DNA from 4 places in the Phyllobacterium sp. CCNWLW109 genome. Region 3 is predicted to be linked to each of the others. Evidence: riboswitches for the same ligand, from Rfam matches in the RefSeq annotation. Region 3 holds a riboswitch; each other region holds the start of a gene.
The links. A riboswitch is a leader RNA that binds a small molecule or an ion and turns the genes downstream of it on or off. The one in region 3 is predicted to bind cobalamin.
Positions count from the first base shown of each region.

Region 1: another riboswitch for cobalamin. It lies ahead of V9K92_RS18090 (CbtB domain-containing protein); the one in region 3 lies ahead of V9K92_RS15995 (aromatic ring-hydroxylating oxygenase subunit alpha).
Region 2: another riboswitch for cobalamin. It lies ahead of nrdH (glutaredoxin-like protein NrdH); the one in region 3 lies ahead of V9K92_RS15995 (aromatic ring-hydroxylating oxygenase subunit alpha).
Region 4: another riboswitch for cobalamin. It lies ahead of bluB (5,6-dimethylbenzimidazole synthase); the one in region 3 lies ahead of V9K92_RS15995 (aromatic ring-hydroxylating oxygenase subunit alpha).

Region 1 covers NZ_JBBCBK010000004.1:544,671-546,868, reverse strand. The annotation lists gene V9K92_RS18095 (CbtA family protein) at 1-712, opposite strand, end outside; gene V9K92_RS18090 (CbtB domain-containing protein) at 838-1,017, opposite strand; cobalamin riboswitch at 1,067-1,299, opposite strand; gene V9K92_RS18085 (cobyric acid synthase) at 1,360-2,198, opposite strand, start outside.
Region 2 covers NZ_JBBCBK010000001.1:974,363-976,560, forward strand. The annotation lists gene V9K92_RS04780 (MFS transporter) at 1-612, shown strand, start outside; cobalamin riboswitch at 722-944, shown strand; gene nrdH (glutaredoxin-like protein NrdH) at 1,189-1,410, shown strand; gene nrdI (class Ib ribonucleoside-diphosphate reductase assembly flavoprotein NrdI) at 1,425-1,838, shown strand; gene nrdE (class 1b ribonucleoside-diphosphate reductase subunit alpha) at 1,808-2,198, shown strand, end outside.
Region 3 covers NZ_JBBCBK010000004.1:113,947-116,144, forward strand. The annotation lists gene V9K92_RS15990 (L-fuconate dehydratase) at 1-547, shown strand, start outside; cobalamin riboswitch at 729-927, shown strand; gene V9K92_RS15995 (aromatic ring-hydroxylating oxygenase subunit alpha) at 1,039-2,198, shown strand, end outside.
Region 4 covers NZ_JBBCBK010000004.1:363,925-366,122, forward strand. The annotation lists gene ettA (energy-dependent translational throttle protein EttA) at 1-405, shown strand, start outside; gene V9K92_RS17225 (MOSC domain-containing protein) at 505-1,113, shown strand; cobalamin riboswitch at 1,140-1,332, shown strand; gene bluB (5,6-dimethylbenzimidazole synthase) at 1,379-2,122, shown strand; gene V9K92_RS17235 (DUF2293 domain-containing protein) at 2,055-2,198, opposite strand, start outside.

The sequences.
Region 1 (2,198 bases), 430 kb from region 3:
CCGATGAAGCATAATTCTGAATTGCCCAGCCCAGTGCAGTACCAAGTACAACCCAGAAGAAGAGATTGGTTGCCAGTGCTGAGACGGCAAACTCTGAGGCAAGTGTCGGAGGCACCGCTGATGTCAGATCTTCTGCTTCCGGTGCGCCATAAATATGGGGAGCGACAATCAATATAACACCAAGAAGCTTAGCCCAAATCTGCTCACGCAGTACGATCAGATAGACGCCGCCCGCCGTCAGAATGACAGTTATCAGCCACCAGGTCTGCCGCATGGCTAGATCGGCTGCAGGCATAGCAGGCAATTCAGGGGCAAGGCTGAACGCCGGTGCAAAATTGAAGATGAAAAATCCTGCAAGCCCCCAATAGATTCCGTTCTGAAGGGTAATGCGACGACCGAGGAAAAGCGCCGCAGCACCAGTGATCAACGCAAAGCCTGCTCCAGCCACCAGATTGATCAACAACGTATTACCGAGACGTCCAAATGGCAGTTCGGGACCCGCGTCTTCCGCATGTTCGTGCGGAGTAACCGCCGCAGGTGCAGATTCGCTCGCAGAGGCAGGCGTATCATGGGAATGACCTCCGCCACCCGCACTTTCATACTCTTCCGCATGCAATATGAGCGGTACATTTTTTACATACATGGCCGGTGTTAGAATTATTCCGGCAAACAGACCGGCTATGATTGTAGCCAGCAAATATTTGACCAACATGGAGTCCACTCCCCAATTCCAAAAGCGAGACGCCGGGCACCTGCAAAGGCCCCGGACCAAACAAACCATCATTATTTCAATGCTTAAGGGTCGATAGCTGAATCAGCATTTCAGCTATCAAAGACTCAATGGCAAGGAAATCCATATGAATGGCGGGTGTCGTGTGCTGTGTCATGCAGCGTTTCAGAATGTGAAAGACCGACGCCATAAATAATAAACACGCCGAGAAGCAATGACGCAACAGCCGTCGTCAGACGCGATGCGAGTGGGAGAGAAATCGTATTAGAAGTACGAACAGTAGCCATAACAACCTCCGTGCAGGGCCAGAAGGGAAAATCCCCCTCGGTTTTGGGCACTATTACCCTGTGATTGGCAGGTCTCCTGGCTCGCGGGTCGCAAGATAAATGCCGCCTTCCCGGTTTCCCAGTGACTGCCGTCCGCTTTCGCGTTCAGCATGGCATATATCCTAACCGCTCTACAGTCGCGGGGTCGGCTGCGGTGGGATCGCCCTAATGGGTACGACCGTCGCATTCCCTTTTGATCCCTGGCCTTTGGCCAATGCGGGAACCAATCATCTGCTGAACGTTATTCACCAAGCGCTCTAAAAGTCAAACGAATCTGCGACACCTTGATCGCTGCCTACGCCGTCAGACACGTTTAAGCGCAAACAATGCCTCGATATCCAGAACTGACTCCAATTGCGCTGCAATGGAATCGAGCGCCGCATCTACACCAGCGTGATAATCGAGAGCGCCAGCAGATATTCCCATGGACTTTAAAAGTGCTGCCCGGAATGCGTCCGCGTTGAAAAGCCCGTGCATATAGGTACCGAATACTTTGCCGTCAGCGGATATTGCACCATCCGCTATGCCATCAATATTCACGGCTGGCCGGATGCAATCGGGGCCAGTCGTTCGACCAAGGTGAATCTCATAGCCCTTCAACGGTATGTCAAACTGCAATGAATGGGCTTGGACATTGCGCACGGTCTTCTCCGGCTCCATAACTGTATCAATATCGAGATAACCAAGACCTCTAATTTCCCTGATATTTCCTTCAATCCCTTGGGGGTCAGATACTGTTTTACCCAGCATCTGGAAGCCGCCACAAATGCCGATAATATGACCACCTCTGCGCCTGTGCTGATCAAGATCGTGGTCCCAGCCATTTTCACGGAACCGTTGAAGGTCACCAATGGTGGATTTGGAGCCCGGAATAATGACCAAACCTGCATCTGCAGGGATTCGCTCGCCACTTTTGATCATGACGACCTCGACTTGCGGTTCAGCTATCAGCGGATCGAAATCATCAAAATTGGCAATGCGATCAAGCACTGGAACGGCAATTTTCAACGCCCGCCCATCACCTTTGACCAGCCGTTCCAATACAACCGAGTCTTCCGCCGGAAGACGGGAGGCATCTTTCAACCAAGGGACAACCCCGAAGGACGGCCAGCCCGTAAATTGTGTGATAGATTTCAAACCGT
Region 2 (2,198 bases), on a different contig from region 3:
AGAGAACTGCAGCCAACGACGGTGGCCAACACATTACAGCATGAAGGTCGCCACGTGGTCATTGGTGCTTTTGCACCGCTTGCGAGTTTTGCGCTCTTTCATATGGTAACGGTATTTCCACTGTCTTGGGTCTTCCTGTTTACGGATCAGGGCCCGGCCCGCTTTCTTTTGATTGAAGCATTCGGAGCGGCTGTGGGCGTCATTACCGTGTTTGCGTCGGGCACGATTGCCGACCGCGTCGGACGCCGGAATCTGCTGGGCGGCACCGCCATAGCCATTGCCGTGTTCAGTGGATTTGCTCCTCAATTGCTTGATGGCGGCGACATCGGCGAACTGATCTTCATGATCCTCGGATTTATTTTGCTTGGTCTGTCCTTCGGCCAGTCATCCGGCTCAGTGGCCTCGCGCTTCTCAAAGAAGTTCCGCTATACCGGCTCGGCATTGACCAGCGATATGGCATGGTTGTTCGGGGCGGGTTTCGCACCGCTGGTCGCGCTGCTGCTATCCAGCCATTTCGGCCTGATAGCTGCGGGCGGCTATCTGCTCTCCGGTGCTGTGTGCACGCTTATAGCCCTCAGCTTGAATCGTCAGACCGACAATCAGGACGTGTAGTCCCTTCCTCACTCATTCCATTTTCGTGCGCAGCGCCAAATTGATTGGCAGCTGTGCATAGTTTCAATTTTGGTTTGATCTAGCTGTTGACGGATTTTTAACATCCACTACTATATATAGTGTTCAAGGTTCTTCCGATTCGCGAGAGTGGGAAGCTAAGACGGGAATACGGTGAGTGGTGCCAATAAGGTACTGTGATGCCGGAGCTGCCCCCGCAACTGTAAGCGGCTAGCACGTGTTCGATACTGTCACTGGGGCTCTAGGCCCCGGGAAGGCAAGAATAAGTGCGTTGATCTGCGAGCCAGGAGACCTGCCTTGATCTGATGAGTCCACCGGCGGGGTGCCGGAGCGGTCGCGCCAATGCACGGGGATTTTCCGTGTAAAACGCTTCCCTGCCCCTCCACGAGCGAGCTACAGGGTGAAGTGCATGAGAAACCTATCCAGCGCATTGATTGTGGGCGACCCGCCGTAAATCGGGCGGCACTTGAGTAAGTCATACAGTTTTAAACCAAACTAGCTGGCAGCAATCAGAGCTGCCAGACCATGTTCTCACGACCAAAATCAAATGAGGAAGTCATGAATATTGTCGTTTACAGCAAGCCGGCCTGTGTCCAGTGCACCGCCACGACCCGAGCTCTTGACCGGCAGGGTATGGAGTATGACGTTATTGATATTTCCAACGATCAGGATGCTCTCGAACTGGTTCAGAGCCTCGGCTACCGCCAGGTACCTGTGGTTGTCGCCGGCGAAAAACACTGGGCCGGTTTCCGCCCGGATATGATCAGCACCCTTGCCTGAGAGGGATGGGTGTCATGAGTGGGATCGTCTATTTTTCGAGCAGGTCGGAGAATACCCACCGTTTTGTTTCCAAGCTGGGCTTCACCTCACAACGGATACCGATCGGCTCTCGTGAGGAGCTGAAGATCAACGCACCCTATATTTTGATCGTGCCAACATATAGCGGCGATGGCGGCAAGGGTGCCGTTCCAAAACAGGTGATCCGCTTCCTCAACCAGGCGGAAAACCGTTTAAATCTCCGCGGCGTGATTGCCGCGGGTAACAGTAACTTCGGCGCGACCTTCGGGATTGCGGGCGACATCATCTCTGCCAAATGCCAGGTGCCTTACCTTTACAGGTTCGAGCTGATCGGCACGGAGCAGGATGTCGTAAACGTCAAACATGGATTGGAACGATTTTGGACACGCTCACGCTCGAACGACCAGTGACAGCCAACGAACCAGTGCTGGATTACCACGCGCTGAACGCGATGCTGAACCTTTATGATGAGGAGGGCAACATCCAGTTCGATCAGGATCGTATGGCGGCGAAGCAGTATTTTCTGCAGCATGTGAACCAGAATACGGTGTTCTTTCACAATTTGCGCGAGAAGCTCGATTACCTGGTAACCGAAGGCTATTATGAGCGCGCGGTGCTTGATCAATATTCCTTCAATTTCATGCGCGATCTGTTTGACCATGCCTATGCCAAGAAATTCAGGTTTCCAACATTTCTTGGCGCATTCAAATATTACACCAGCTACACGCTGAAGACCTTTGACGGAAAACGCTATCTTGAGCGTTACGAGG
Region 3 (2,198 bases):
GATCGATGCCAATCAGGTCTGGGAAGTGAATGAAGCCATTGATTGGGTGAACAAGCTTGCCTTCGTCAAGCCGTTCTTCATTGAAGAGCCAACGAGCCCCGACGACGTTGCGGGCCATCGCAAAATTCGGCAGGCTATCCATCCGGTGAAAGTCGCGACTGGTGAGATGTGTCAGAACCGCATCATGTTCAAACAGTTCATCGCCGAAGGCGCTATCGATGTCGTGCAGATCGATAGTTGCCGCATGGGTGGACTGAACGAAGTGCTGGCGGTGCTGCTTATCGCCGCAAAGTATGAGCTACCAGTCTGGCCGCATGCGGGCGGTGTTGGTCTGTGTGAATATGTCCAGCATCTGTCAATGATTGATTATATCGCCGTTTCAGGGACGAAAGAGGGCAGGGTTATCGAGTATGTCGATCATCTGCACGAGCATTTTGTTGATCCCTGCAACATTCAGGATGCGGCCTATATGCCACCCTCGCTGCCGGGCTTTTCAATTGAGATGAAACCGGAATCGATCAAGCAGTATTTGCATCACGGTCTTTAAAGCCTTTCCGCCCGGTAAATGAACCATCGCCGTCTCTGGTGATATTCATTGCTGACATGGAAAGGGTATTGTGCCGCCATTCTGACGTGCCGGAGTGGCGGCATTTTCTGTTTTTTCGGTCGTGTCGTCTTGTGTAAATGCGATGTCGTTTCCGCACCTATTCTTTTTATCATCCGGATGCTTTTATCAGGCTACTTGAGGTGCCGCTTTCTAGGGAAGGTGGAGAATTGGGAAGCCGGTTTGATTCCGGCGCTGCCCCCGCAACGGTAGTGGAGTGAAACGCGGCAAAATAGCCACTGGAGCATGGTTCCGGGAAGGCGCCGTGAGGCTCGCAAGAGCAACTCCAGAGCCCGGAAACCAGCCGCAAGCGATAACACCGACTGATCGCGGTGGGCGATCAAGGAGCATTGTTTTGTATGGGCAGCCATACGGACGGTCTTCTCCGTCACCACCAGTCAGTTCTTTCGCAAATGAGATGGCGAGGACACGACATGGACGCACATAGTGAACTACTCCGGAACCTGAAACACCGGAAACCTGGCTATGGCCTTGAGCAGGCTTTCTACAATGATCCGGAGTATTTCCGGTTGGATATGGAAAATATCTTCTACCGCGACTGGCTGTTTATCGGTCATGATTGCGAAGTGGCGCGACCGGGCAATTATTTTACCGTGCAGATTGGCGATTATCCGGTCGTTATCGTCCGGGACCGCGAGAAGAAAATACGCGCGTTTCATAATTCATGCCGCCATCGCGGGTCGCGCGTTTGTGCTTCTGAACGGGGCACCTCGGCGAAGCTTGTTTGCCCCTATCATCAGTGGACTTATGAACTGGATGGCCGTCTATTGTTCGCGCGCCAGATGGGCGACGACTTCGATGCCAGCCAGCACAGCCTGAAGACGGTGCATTGCGAAAGCGTTGGCGGCTATATCTTCATCTGCCTTGCGCCGATTGCGCCGGATTTTGCCGCTACGCGTGCCATGATCGATCCTTATCTTGCACCGCATCGCCTCAGCGAAACCAAAGTCGCCTTTCAAAGCTCGATCGTGGAGAAGGGTAATTGGAAGCTGGTGTGGGAAAACAACCGCGAATGCTATCATTGCGCCGCCAATCATCCGGAACTCTGTAAGACGTTTCCTGAAGCACCAAGCGTGACTGGCATACAAGGCTCAAAGGATGATCCGGAAATCGTGGCGCATTGGGACAAATGCGAAGCCGCAGGTCTGCCGAGCGTGTTCCGTATCGATGAAAATGGCCAGTACCGCGCGACACGCGTGCCGCTGCTTCACGAAGCCGAGAGCTATACCATGTCGGGCAAACGTGCTGTGGCACGTCAGCTTAGCGATGATGTGAATGCACGGCAGATCGGTTCGCTATTGCTCTATCATTATCCGACGACGTGGAATCACATTCTGGGGGATCATGCCCTTTCTTTCCGCGTTCTCCCGCTTAGCCCGACCGAAACCCAGGTCACGACCAAGTGGCTGGTGCACAAGGACGCGGTGGAAGGCGTCGATTACACCATTGAGGAACTCACGCATGTCTGGCTCGAAACCAATGATCAGGACCGCCAGATCGTTGAAGAAAATGCTTTTGGCATTCGCTCTCCTGCCTATGAGCCGGGCCCTTATTCGGTAGAGCATGAAGGCGG
Region 4 (2,198 bases), 250 kb from region 3:
ATGAACTCCCGGGCTTATGTTTCAGCATTCAACTTCAAGGGTACGGACCAGCAGCAGAAAGTTGGAAATCTTTCTGGTGGTCAGCGTAACCGCGTGCATTTGGCCAAGATGCTTCAGTCCGGTGGCAATGTTCTGCTCCTCGACGAACCGACAAACGATCTAGACACGGAAACCTTGGCAGCACTTGAAGATGCCTTGGAAAAATATGCAGGTTGCGCTGTGATCATCAGCCATGATCGCATGTTCCTTGACCGTCTCGCGACGCATATCCTGGCTTTCGAAGGCGATAGCCATGTCGAATGGTTTGAAGGCAATTTCGAAGATTATGAAAACGACAAGATTCGTCGTCTCGGTCCCGATAGCGTCAATCCAAAGCGCCCAAGCTACAAGCCTCTGACACGCTAAATATAGATGGGGAACCGCAAGGTTCCCCGTTGTCTTTGCTGGTGTAATCGCCAGATAATTTGCCGCTTTTCTAAAGCAGGGAACTCTTTGGAGCAAATGATGACTGACCTGTTCGGTAATCGTGACGAAATAGTCCCTTCGCGTAAGGTCAGTGGTCGTGTGATCGGGCTATTTGAGGCACTCGACAGAGATTTTGTCACTTCTCCAACAGATTCACTGGAACTGACTTTTGACGGTATTGTCGGTGACTTTCACGCGGGTCAGACGCGTCGCTCTGGTGGACGTGAGCCTTGGTATCCGCGTGGCACCGAGATGCGCAACGAACGCCACCTTTCCATTCTGAGTGCCGACGAGCTTGACGAGATCGCAGCAGGCATGAGCTTGCCTCAGCTGAAAGCTGAATGGATCGGTGGAAACATGGTGATTTCCGGTATTCCATCCCTTTCGATGCTACCACCCAGATCGCTGATGTTTTTTGAAGGTGGCGTGACGTTGAAAGTCGATGGACAGAATGCGCCCTGCAAGATTGCTGGTCGTTCTATTGCTTCGCATGCGGGTACTCCTGACGAAACCACCACTGCATTGGATTTTGTACGCGTGTCCAAGCACTCGCGGGGTATCGTCGCTTGGGTTGAAAAGCCCGGGATCATACGCGCCGGTGAAAAAGTTGATATTCGTATTCCCGAACAGTGGATTTACAGGGTCTAAGGCTTGCGCCAAGTGCCTTTTCATGGCGAATAGAAAACAGGTCCGGTGCCAGCAATTTAGACGATTGCGGAGAATCGGGAAGCCGGTGAAAATCCGGCACGTGCCCAGCGCTGTAAGGGGAATGACCGTGCATTATGCCACGGTGGCCGAGAGGCCACAGGAAGGCGCACGGTTCAGCTGAACCCAAGTCAGAAGACCGGCCGGACCCCATAGCCCAAGCTGCGCGGACGGCGGCGAGGGCCTCAAGCGTTGTTAGGAGCAAACAATGCACGAAGCTTTTGATAGTCCGGTTCCAGCGGGTGATTTTACTGACGATGAGCGTGCGGCCGTTTATAAGGCGATTTATACCCGGCGAGACGTCCGCGATCAGTTTTTGTCAAAACCGATCGCCTATGATGTTTTGATGCGATTGCTCGATGCGGCGCACCATGCTCCATCTGTAGGCTTCATGCAGCCTTGGAACTTCATCACAATTCGCGATATGGCCCGCAAGAGGCAAGTGCACCGCGCTTTCGCCAAAGCCAACGAGGAAGCCAAGGCCCTGTTTCAAGATGAACGCCGGGCGCTGTATGCCTCTCTCAAATTGGAAGGCATCCTTAAAGCGCCGGTCAATTTATGCATCACCTGCGACCGGACACGCGGTGGAACGGTCGTGCTCGGTCGCACCCACAACCGCCAGATGGATGTCTATAGCACCGTTTGTGCAGTCCAAAATTTGTGGCTTGCTGCCCGTGCTGAAGGTATCGGCGTTGGCTGGGTGAGCATCTATCACGACAATGACATGCGCCAAATATTAGGCATTCCGGATCACGTTGAGATTGTTGCCTATCTATGCCTGGGCTATGTCGACGAGCTTTTTGATGCACCGGAGCTGGAAAAAAAGGGCTGGCGCAAAAGAATCCAATTACAGGACCTTATTTTTGAAGAAGGCTGGGGCCAGCTCAGCTCGGATCTTCCTCATCCGGATCCAGAAGACGTGTCGCCCGCCATTCCGTCAGTTTGCGATTAATCGCATCAAGCACGAAGAAACGAGCGGACTCTTTGTCATAGCCTTCGTCGCGCAGCGCATCATAGTCTGTATGTTG